DNA from 2 places in the Halobacillus amylolyticus genome. Region 1 is predicted to be linked to the other one. Evidence: predicted binding sites of a transcription regulator. Region 1 holds the regulator's gene; the other holds the start of a gene.

The links. Region 1 encodes CtsR, which represses protease genes until heat stress. Its sites were predicted from a motif close to ATGGTCAATAAAGGTCAAACA; they were not measured.
Region 2: the regulator CtsR is predicted to act here: its motif matches at 2,369-2,389, upstream of clpP (ATP-dependent Clp endopeptidase proteolytic subunit ClpP).

Annotation. Positions count from the first base shown of each region.
Region 1 is NZ_CP095075.1:2,600,966-2,606,639, reverse strand. It holds rRNA gene MUO15_RS13475 (23S ribosomal RNA) at 1-1,694, shown strand, start outside; rRNA gene rrf (5S ribosomal RNA) at 1,890-2,003, shown strand; gene MUO15_RS13465 (MgtC/SapB family protein) at 2,106-2,798, shown strand; gene MUO15_RS13460 (CtsR family transcriptional regulator) at 2,964-3,428, shown strand; gene MUO15_RS13455 (protein-arginine kinase activator protein McsA) at 3,449-3,997, shown strand; gene MUO15_RS13450 (protein-arginine kinase McsB) at 3,997-5,067, shown strand; gene clpC (ATP-dependent protease ATP-binding subunit ClpC) at 5,087-5,674, shown strand, end outside.
Region 2 is NZ_CP095075.1:3,886,800-3,892,473, reverse strand. It holds gene gap (type I glyceraldehyde-3-phosphate dehydrogenase) at 1-32, opposite strand, end outside; gene MUO15_RS19555 (sugar-binding transcriptional regulator) at 68-1,096, opposite strand; gene MUO15_RS19550 (glutaredoxin family protein) at 1,240-1,473, opposite strand; gene MUO15_RS19545 (hypothetical protein) at 1,702-1,929, opposite strand; tRNA gene MUO15_RS19540 (tRNA-Arg) at 2,090-2,163, opposite strand; gene clpP (ATP-dependent Clp endopeptidase proteolytic subunit ClpP) at 2,450-3,040, shown strand; gene MUO15_RS19530 (HPr family phosphocarrier protein) at 3,173-3,424, opposite strand; gene whiA (DNA-binding protein WhiA) at 3,561-4,517, opposite strand; gene MUO15_RS19520 (gluconeogenesis factor YvcK family protein) at 4,807-5,674, opposite strand, start outside.

The DNA.
Region 1 (5,674 bases):
TGGTAGGAGAGCGTTCTAAGGGCTGCGAAGTCAGACCGTAAGGACTGGTGGAGCGCTTAGAAGTGAGAATGCCGGTATGAGTAGCGAAAAAAGAGTGAGAATCTCTTTCACCGAAAGCCCAAGGTTTCCTGAGGAAGGCTCGTCCTCTCAGGGTTAGTCGGGACCTAAGCCGAGGCCGAAAGGCGTAGGCGATGGCCAACAGGTTGATATTCCTGTACCGCCTCCTTTCCGTTTGAACGACGGGGGGACGCAGGAGGATAAGGAGAGCGCACCACTGGATGTGTGCGTCCAAGCAGTAAGACGGTCGAGACAGGCAAATCCGCTCGGCAACGTCAAGCTGTGATGGGGAGGGAATTTAAGTACCGAAGCTCCTGATTTCACACTGCCAAGAAAATCCTCTAGTGAGGAAAGAGGCGCCCGTACCGCAAACCAACACAGGTAGGCGAGGAGAGAATCCTAAGGTGAGCGGGAGAACTCTCGTTAAGGAACTCGGCAAAATGACCCCGTAACTTCGGGAGAAGGGGTGCTCCTCTGCCGAGGAGCCGCAGTGAAAAGGCCCAAGCGACTGTTTACCAAAAACACAGGTCTCTGCGAAGCCGTAAGGCGAAGTATAGGGGCTGACACCTGCCCGGTGCTGGAAGGTTAAGGGGATGCGTTAGCGCTCTGCGCGAAGCGTTGAACCGAAGCCCCAGTAAACGGCGGCCGTAACTATAACGGTCCTAAGGTAGCGAAATTCCTTGTCGGGTAAGTTCCGACCCGCACGAAAGGTGCAACGACTTGGGCACTGTCTCAACGAGAGACCCGGTGAAATTATACTATGCGTGAAGATGCGCATTACCCGCGACAGGACGGAAAGACCCCGTGGAGCTTTACTGTAGCCTGATATTGAATGTTGGTACAGCTTGTACAGGATAGGTGGGAGCCTGAGAACCCGGAGCGCTAGCTTCGGTGGAGGCGCTGGTGGGATACCACCCTGGCTGTACGGACATTCTAACCCAGGACCGTGATCCGGTTCGGAGACAGTGTCAGGTGGGCAGTTTGACTGGGGCGGTCGCCTCCTAAAGAGTAACGGAGGCGCCCAAAGGTTCCCTCAGAATGGTTGGAAATCATTCGCAGAGTGTAAAGGCACAAGGGAGCTTGACTGCGAGACCTACAAGTCGAGCAGGGACGAAAGTCGGGCTTAGTGATCCGGCGGTACCGTATGGAAGGGCCGTCGCTCAACGGATAAAAGCTACCCCGGGGATAACAGGCTTATCTCCCCCAAGAGTCCACATCGACGGGGAGGTTTGGCACCTCGATGTCGGCTCATCGCATCCTGGGGCTGTAGTCGGTCCCAAGGGTTGGGCTGTTCGCCCATTAAAGCGGTACGCGAGCTGGGTTCAGAACGTCGTGAGACAGTTCGGTCCCTATCCGTCGTGGGCGTTGGAAATCTGAAAGGAGCTGTCCTTAGTACGAGAGGACCGGGATGGACACACCGCTGGTGTACCAGTTGTTCCGCCAGGAGCATCGCTGGGTAGCTACGTGTGGACGGGATAAGTGCTGAAAGCATCTAAGCATGAAGCCCCCTTGAGATGAGATTTCCCCTTACGCCAAGTAAGTAAGATTCCTCAGAGACGATGAGGTCGATAGGTCCGAGGTCGAAGCGTGGTGACACGTGAAGCTGACGGATACTAATCAATCGATGGCTTAACTATATTAAAAAGCGGAGACGACCGTTTACGTCCGCTGGGCTAAGTGAGCTCACGTAAAGGCTGTGGTTTTTCAACCTTGAAGAGAGATGACTTAGAACATGAGGACTTGGGAGTCGGAGCTAGATTGTCAAACGTTAAAACATGATGTTGGTCTTGGATGTCTTATCCAGTTTTGAGGGTTCACCTCATAACCCATGATGTGGTGGCGAGAGCGAAGAGGCCACACCTGTTCCCATGCCGAACACAGCAGTTAAGCTCTTCAGCGCCGATGGTAGTCGGGTCGATCCCCGTGAGAGTAGGACGCGGCCACGTCATTATATTGTAGTTAAACCGGAAGCATATGCTTCCGGTTTTTTACTATATAATAATATAAGTAGACACATTATTTCCTGAACAAAGGGTGGTGGTATTGGTATGGATGATTTTGATTTATTTAACGATAACTTAGATTTATTTTTTATTCGCTTATTTATTGCCTTACTTTTATCAGGGATTATAGGGTTTGAACGGGAGTTGAAAAATCATTCCGCAGGGTTTCGCACCCATATACTAGTCGGTATCGGTGCTTGTCTTATGATGCTTTTATCATTATATGGGTTTGAAGAATTTATTAGTAATCATGATAATGTCCGTTTTGACCCATCACGCCTCCCTTCCTACGTCATTAGTGGTATTGGCTTTTTAGGAGCTGGGACAATTATTGTTAACGGGATGACGATCCGTGGGCTTACGACAGCTGCTTCTATTTGGACGGTTGCTGGATTGGGATTAGTTGTTGGAGCTGGTATGTATGATGTTGCCGTACTTGCTACAATTTTAGTGCTACTGAGCCTTATCTTTTTAAATAATCTAGAGAAAAAGTACTTTAGTGGCTATTTCAAGAATTCCTACGTACTCCTGGCAGACGAAAGAATTGAAGCAAGTAAGTTACTTGAAATCTTTGATGAGCAAGGTATTTCACTTCAAAAAGTGGAGATAGAAAATTTAAATAATCGAACAAAAAACATTCTTATTCAAATTACTAAGGGACAGGAGATTAATGATACTTCCTTACTTGAACAGTTATCAAAAGTCGATAATGTCTTACAGGTTGAACAAAGAAGATAAAGAAAACTATACGAGAAATCGTATAGTTTTTTTGTTTTAACCTTTACCCGATTAGGGAATGATGAGAGGTGTAAACACACAAACATTTTATTTGCGAATGTGTTTAAAATGAGTATAATAAAATTATAGTCAAAGATAGTCAAAGTCAAAAGAGGGGGAGGGAAGATGCGGAATATATCCGACATCATAGAAGAGTATTTAAAGAATATTTTAAATGATAATGAGAAGAAAGCCATTGAAATTAAGCGAAGTGAGATTGCTGATCGGTTTCAATGTGTACCTTCACAAATTAATTATGTGATTAAAACACGTTTCACTGTGGAAAAAGGATATATAGTTGAAAGTAAACGCGGGGGCGGCGGTTATATTCGGATACGCCGTATTCAACATCGATCTGAAGCACAGATGATTGATGATATTATACATCTCATCCATCCAAAGGTTTCTCAATCTATAGCGATAGATATTATCGAGAGGTTACTTGAAAATAACAGTATCACAAGCCGTGAAGCACGTATGATGGTCAGTGCAATGGATCGTGAAGTTCTCGCTTTCCCCCTTCCTCTAAGGGACGAGGTCCGTTCAAGGATTCTTACGGCTATGCTATTCACCCTGAAATATACAAGCTAACATAGAAGGGAGAGAATGTTATGGAATGCCAACGATGCCATAACCGTCCTGCCACCGTTCATTTAACACAGTTAATGAACGGAGAAAAGACCGAAGTCCATGTTTGTGAAAAATGTGCGAAAGAAAAAGGATATATGCATGACCATGAAGAAAGCTTTACATTGAACGATTTATTGACAGGACTATTTAATTACGAACCAAAACAATCCTTTAATGGTCAGCAAATGGATGCTCAGCAGCAAAAAGAACAGCTTAAATGTCCGACATGTGGGTTAACTTTTCAGGAATTTGCCAGAGCTGGAAAGTTTGGTTGTGCAAAATGTTATGAGACATTTGACGAACGACTAAATCCAATTCTCCGCCGTGTGCATAGCGAAAATACACGCCATGATGGAAAGATCCCTAGGCGTGAAGGAGGTAACTTGCATCTTAGGCGTCAAATGGATCAATATAAATCTGAGCTTGTGCGGTTAATCGAACAAGAAGAATTCGAGGAAGCGGCCAAGATTAGAGATGAGATTCGCTCTTTGGATGACCAACTCCAGCAAAGAGAGGAGGGGGAGAGCTAATGTCATTACAGCAATTCATGAATGAAGCCATTAGTCCATGGATGAAACAAGATGGCCCGGATAGTGATATTGTTTTAAGCAGCCGTATTCGATTAGCGCGTAACTTCTCAAGCATTCCGTTTCCGACGATTTCTTCCGAAGATAATCTGGAAAAAGTATTAAATTTCTTCAATGGAGAATTTCGCAACGAGTCGTTTAGGGATTATAAAAATTTTGAAATAGTTAAAATGAATGATCTGCAGCCGATTGAGAAAAGGGTTCTTGTAGAGAAGCATTTGATTAGTCCGCATTTAACGAACAACTCAGTACACTCTGCTTCTCTAATTTCTCAAAATGAGCAGGTATCGATTATGATTAATGAAGAGGATCATATTCGCATACAGTTATATTTTCCAGGGTTCCAACTTGATAGGGCTTTAGAGCAGGCTTCACAGCTTGATGATTGGCTGGAGGAGAAGATTGATTATGCGTTTGATGAAAAACGCGGTTATCTTACTGCTTGCCCTACAAACGTGGGTACCGGGATGAGGGCATCGGTGATGATGCATCTTCCGGCTCTCGCCATGACCCAGCAGATTAACCGAATGACCCCTGCCATTAACCAGCTTGGTTTAGTCGTTCGAGGAATTTATGGGGAAGGCAGTGAGGCAGTAGGCAGTATTTTTCAAATATCAAACCAAATAACACTAGGGAAATCTGAAGAAGATATCGTAGAGGATCTCCATAGTGTAGTAAAACAACTGATTGATCAGGAGCGAAGGGCAAGACAAGCATTGATGCATCGCTCAGGCATACAGCTTGAGGATCGAATTTTTCGCTCGTATGGTGTTTTAAAGTATGGTCGAATCATAGAGTCTAAAGAGGCCGCTAAATGTTTATCCGACCTTAGGCTGGGTATTGATCTTGGATTTATCGATCATGTGCCAAAAACCATCCTCAATGAGTTGATGGTACTAACACAACCTGGATTTCTACAGCAGTATGCGAAAGAAACATTGTCCCCGTCCGAGCGAGATATTAGAAGGGCTTCACTCATTCGTGAAAGACTACAATTAGAAAATAAAGAATAAATGCAAGGAGGTTGTATCCATGATGTTTGGACGATTTACTGAACGCGCACAAAAGGTACTTGCTTTAGCACAAGAAGAAGCGGTTCGATTAGGTCATAATAACATTGGAACAGAGCATATTTTATTAGGATTAGTAAGTGAAGGAGAGGGAATTGCTGCTAAATCTTTAACAGCTTTAAGCCTCGAGTCAAGTAAGATTCAGCAAGAAGTGGAAAAATTAATTGGTAAAGGTGAAAAAGTATCACAAACGATACACTATACTCCACGTGCAAAAAAAGTGATCGAATTATCGATGGATGAAGCCCGCAAGCTAGGTCATTCCTATGTGGGTACAGAGCACATTCTGCTTGGCCTTATTCGTGAAGGAGAGGGTGTTGCAGCTCGTGTGTTAAACAATTTAGGTGTCAGCTTAAATAAGGCCCGCCAACAAGTATTACAACTCCTTGGCAATAATGAATCAACTGGCGGTCAGAACCGCCGTGGCGGCAGTGGTGGTGCCCAGCCAGCCAATGCGAATACACCGACTCTTGATTCACTGGCACGTGATTTAACTGCTATTGCTAAAGAAGGCAACATCGATCCAGTGATTGGGCGTAGCAAGGAAATA
Region 2 (5,674 bases), 1.3 Mb from region 1:
CCGAAACCATTAATACCAATTCTTACAGTCATGCTTAATTCCTCCTTGAATTGTTAACATTTTTTATTTAAAGGGGATAATCCCTTATTAACTCTAATCCAGCACCTTCATCAGTGATTAGAACATTACTTTGACCTGGTTGAAAATAAGAAGCAATCGCCTGTGCTTTGGATTTCCCGCCGGCCACGGCAATCACATCACCAGCAGATGGTAAATCTTCTAACTGCAGGCCGACTGTTCGTACTTTGTGAACAATTTCGCCGGTCTGATTAAAATAATATCCAAAGGCTTCTCCTACAGCTTGTCTCTCATTAATAATCTCTAATTGAGTCTGTGGTGTTTTACGACGCTCTGCCATTGTAATAGCATCCCCCACTCCATGAATAACAATGCTTGCATTACGAATCATATTAAGAATCTCTTTAATAGAAGGTTCTTCGATGATCGTCTGATAAGATTCTTCACTTAGAGGATCTGGAACATAAAGCAGCCGGTAATCACCCCGTGCTTTTTTTGCCATTTCAGCGCAAATCGTATTTGCCTGATTCTCTACCCGCTCTCCGAGACCTCCACGGGCAGGGACGAACATACAATGATTAGCTTTTTCAAGAGGTGTCATCATCTCCGCTACGGAAGCCATGGTCGATCCGCCGGTAATGGCGACCGTTTCTCCTGTATCTAAATGTGTTTTCAAGTATTCAACACAAGCTTTACCCATTTCCTGTTTGACCCAATCTAACTCATCACTATCCCCGGGGATAACAACAACATGATCTAGTTTTAATTTTTCCTTTAACTGCTGTTCTAAAACCTTTATGCCCGTAACATCTTTTATAAACTCGGCAAGCTGTTCAAGAATGGTTTGCCCTTCATAAGTTAAATGCATACCTCTTGAGGTAATCTCTACGGCCCCTTGTTTACTAAGGAAATCCACTTCGCTTCTTACCGTTCGCTCAGCAAGCTGGCTGTTATCAGATAATGCTCTTCTTCCCACAGGCTGCATAAGTCGAATATAGTGAAGTAGTTGATAGCGTCGTTGCATAATCTCAAGAACATCAGGAAATAATTTCTTTTGTAAGTCAATTAAAGCTCTCATGAAAAAGCTCCTTTATATTGAAAAGTATATTCATTGGGATAGATATGTCCCAGGTAGTCACAATCCGTCCCACTCGGAGCAAAAAAATATCCTTTTCACCCTATATACTACCAGTGCCTATCAAGCTGTGCAACTCAAAAATCTTACTGTAAACGCTCTCTTAAAGAAAAAACATCAATTTGACGATAGTCAATTTTTTCTCCATTAATAAATAGTACGGGAATCTCAAGAAAATAAGCCTGGAGCAACTCTTCGTCTTCTTCAATATCAACCTCGGTAGTTTTTATCTGATATTCCATGGAAAGAAAGTCAACCAGTTCTTTTACCTCATCACATAATGAACAGTTATTCTTTCTGTAGAGTGTTAATGTATTCAATACTTTCTCCCCCTCTAATAATTAAAATGTACCATTTTCCTATTATTATTATAAGTGAGTGTTCAAAAAGTTGCCAAATGAGAAACAAGAAGTTTGAGGCGCGAAAGTTTTGAGGACCACAGCGTATGCTTCTAATACGTGAGGACCGGAAAAACCGAGCAACGAAGAAATTCGCCGTTTATCATTTGGTGACTTTTTGAACAACTTCTATAAATAAATAGAGCCACGTTAGGAAACGTGACTCTTGTAATCGTAAAACCCATGTTCAATTTTAAATTTTTTCGTTTCCAAAAACTCTTTTAATTCTATCCCACTTTCGCTGCGCTCAAGAGAACGGTAAAGTGATTTTAAATTAAATGACAGCCTTTTCTGTCTCTGTATATCAAAAACATGAATTCTGCGATCTTCTGGAATCTGTTCTGTTGATATGATTTTGAAACGAATAATAGTTGTCATAATATCTCCTTTTCGTGGAAGAGCAAGCGGCTTATCTATACACAATCAACATGCTTGATAATAGTTAATACTACTGAAAAAGACTAAAGTATTCAACTGAAAAACTCCCACCTGCAAAATTAAACAGTGTGGGAGAAAGCCAGATCAACTATTACAGTAGCGCGCCCGAGAGGATTCGAACCCCCGACACATAGAACCGGAATCTATCGCTCTATCCAACTGAGCTACGGGCGCAAATTACGAAAGGCAAAATCTATTATACGGTTGTTTGTGAGTAAAATCAAGACCATTTGTATTTGAATCTAACTAATTTTCATTATAAATCATAGGTTTATCCCTAATGAATTAGGGTATGATGGTATAGGGAAGTTCGGTTAAACGGACTCTGAAAAAGTTCGGCTAAGTACCAAGGAAATAGGTCAAAATGGAACAATCTTTTCGTTTGACCTTTCCTGACCTTAACTGTATGATAAAAACATATTCCATCATATATGTAATGATGAAAAGGAGGAAATTACAAATGAATTTAATCCCAACAGTAATTGAGCAAACAAATCGCGGAGAACGCGCCTATGACATTTATTCCCGTTTATTAAAAGATCGGATTATTATGCTAGGCAGTCCTATTGATGATAATGTTTCCAACTCAATCGTCGCACAGCTATTATTCTTAGCTGCTGAGGATCCTGAGAAAGACATTTCACTTTATATCAACTCTCCGGGTGGATCCATTACATCTGGTATGGCCATCTATGACACGATGCAGTTTATTGGACCTAACGTATCTACAATCTGCACAGGTATGGCAGCTTCCATGGGTGCTTTCCTTCTTAACGCTGGTGCAAAAGGAAAACGTTATGCATTACCTAACAGTGAAGTTATGATTCACCAACCACTTGGCGGTACACAAGGCCAAGCATCCGATATCGAAATTCATGCGAAGCGCATTATTAAGATGCGCGAGAAACTTAACCAGATCCTCTCTGAACGCACAGGTCAACCTCTTGAAGTAATTGAGCGCGATACTGATCGTGATAACTTCATGTCTGCACACGAAGCCGTTGAGTACGGTTTAATTGATAAAGTCATGGAAAAGACGAGCGATAAATAATTTATTTAGTAAAAGCCCGCTGGCGGAACCAGCGGGCTTTTACTATTGCTTTTATCGAAGTACATCATATGAGAACGTTCCCTTATGTCTTATCATTCACAAATTGTTCATATATTCACATGAAAATGTCTACTATTCTTTAACAAAATCAGCTAACTGATTTACAGCGTGTTCTTCATCGGTACCATCTGCTATTAGTGTAATTTCTTCACCATGACCTACTGCCAAACTCATAAGACCCATGATACTCTTAGCGTTCACACGCTTTTTATCCTTCTCAATAAATATGTGGGATGAAAAGCGGTTAGCCTGTTGTACAAATTGTGCAGCAGGTCTCGCTTGTAATCCTGTTTCTAGTTCAATGGTTATCGACTGTTCAATCACCAATCATTCTCCTCTCTCTATTGTCACTTCGATTATTTTCAGAAAGCGCATACAATCCCTTTAAATAAAGAACGCTCCCCGGTTGAAAGCGTTCCTTAATTTTAAATCATTATAGCATGAAATATTTAAGATTACATTAGTTTTGATTACTTTCCTTCACTTCTCCACGCCTAACTTTGTTCGCAAAATCGTCAATTTTTCGTAGACGATGGTTAATACCTGACTTACTTATCGGTGCTCCTGAGACCAACTCACCTAACTCTTTTAGTGATACCTCTTGATGCTGCAGGCGTAAAGTGGCGATTTCTTGAAGTTTGTCAGGCAATGCATCTAAACCAACGGACTTTTTAATAAACCTGATATTTTCTACTTGTCTAAATGCTGCACCGATTGTTTTATTTAAATTAGCTGTTTCACAATTGACGAGGCGGTTTACTGAATTACGCATATCCCGAACAATACGTACATCTTCAAATTTGAATAAAGCCTGGTGAGCCCCAATATTACTAATTAGTTCTGTAATTTTCTCTGCTTCCTTTAAATAAGTAATAAAACCTTTTTTTCTCTCCAATGTCCTTGCATGTAGATCAAAACCGTTCATTAGCTCACATAATGCTTCATTATGGGATTCATCAGACGAGTAAATTTCTAAATGATAAGAAGAAGTCTCAGGATTATTGACTGATCCTCCGGCCAGAAAGGCTCCACGCAAGTAAGCACGCTTACCGCCAGTTGATTTTAAATATTTCTTCGGAATTTCTGGATTGATGGAAAGAGGTCCATTCAAGATTTCTAAATCCTTTAATACCTTTTCCGCATTATCCTTCATTCTAACAATATACACATTATTCTTCTTCAAACGCATTTTTTTACGGACTAAGAGTTCGACTGGGTATGGATACAACTTTTTCAACAATGTATAAATACGCCTGGCAATGGCGGCGTTCTCTGTTTGGATATCCAACAAGTAGGACTGATTTGATAATGAAAATGTCCCATTCATACGGACAAGAGCTGCCAATTCTGATTCATTACTGCTCTCATCTGCTTCAACGTTCGTTAATTCCTTTTTAATCTCTGATGCAAACGACACGGATGTACACCCCCTATTTAAGAAAATTGCAAGCGACCTTGTAGACACGTTTTATGAAAGTTCGACTAAGATGGGCGCGTGTGTCGGAGATGTTTCAACACAAACGGCCCTATGTTGTGTAAGGTCTGTCCCCACAAAAACATACCGCCCCTACTTAACACACCTTGTAGAGCTACGGTTGAATCGCTTATACCTAGAAGGTCTTTGTGCCTCTAGGCTATACATTTGAAAAGCGTGAAGGGTCATTAAAACCACAACACGCAGACTTTTTACTTTTACAAAAGAAAATCTATAATAATGAATGAAGCAAATGAGCTAGTTTATTTGTATCATGACGGATCGTTGACTGACTTCTATCAATGATGTCTTCTTCAATAATTCTCAACCCCATTGCTTTAATACGATCCATATCATAATGGACTGGCTCTGCATTTTCTTCAGCGTAAACTTTTCTCATATTTTGCCCAATCGGTTTATTATGAACAATAACTGAATGGATACAGCCTTCTCCTACATGATCATGTAAGGTTTTCACATGATCAGCCGCTGTGTAACCTGATGTTTCTCCCGCTTGTGTCATCACATTGCAAACGTATGTCACCTTCGCGTTTGTTTCCCTTAGCGCCTGACCAATCTCAGGAATAATAATATTTGGTAATATGCTTGTGTACAAGCTTCCTGGTGCAATAACGATTAAATCAGCCGATGCTATTGCCTCCATTGCTTCTGGGAGAGGTTGAATAGGTAAAGGACTGACATACACGCGTTTGATGCGCTTATTCACTTTAGGAATGTTTGATTCACCTGTCACAAGAGTACCATCTTCCATTTCTGCATGAAGGTTCATAGAGTGATTGGCAATCGGATAGATATTCCCTTTCACATTTAACACACGTGAAATTTCTTTAACACCGTGGTAAAAGTCGCCCGTCATTGACGTCATAGCAGCTAATAGCAGGTTTCCCATCGAGTGGCCGGACAGTCCATTACCGTTTGCAAAACGATGTTGAAATAAATCAAGCAGCATAGGTTCTGCATCCGACAAGGCCGCCAGAACGTTTCTTATATCGCCGGGTGCAGGGATGGAAAGTTCATCTCTTAATCTCCCTGAGCTCCCCCCATCATCTGCAACGGTCACAATGGCAGATAAATCAATA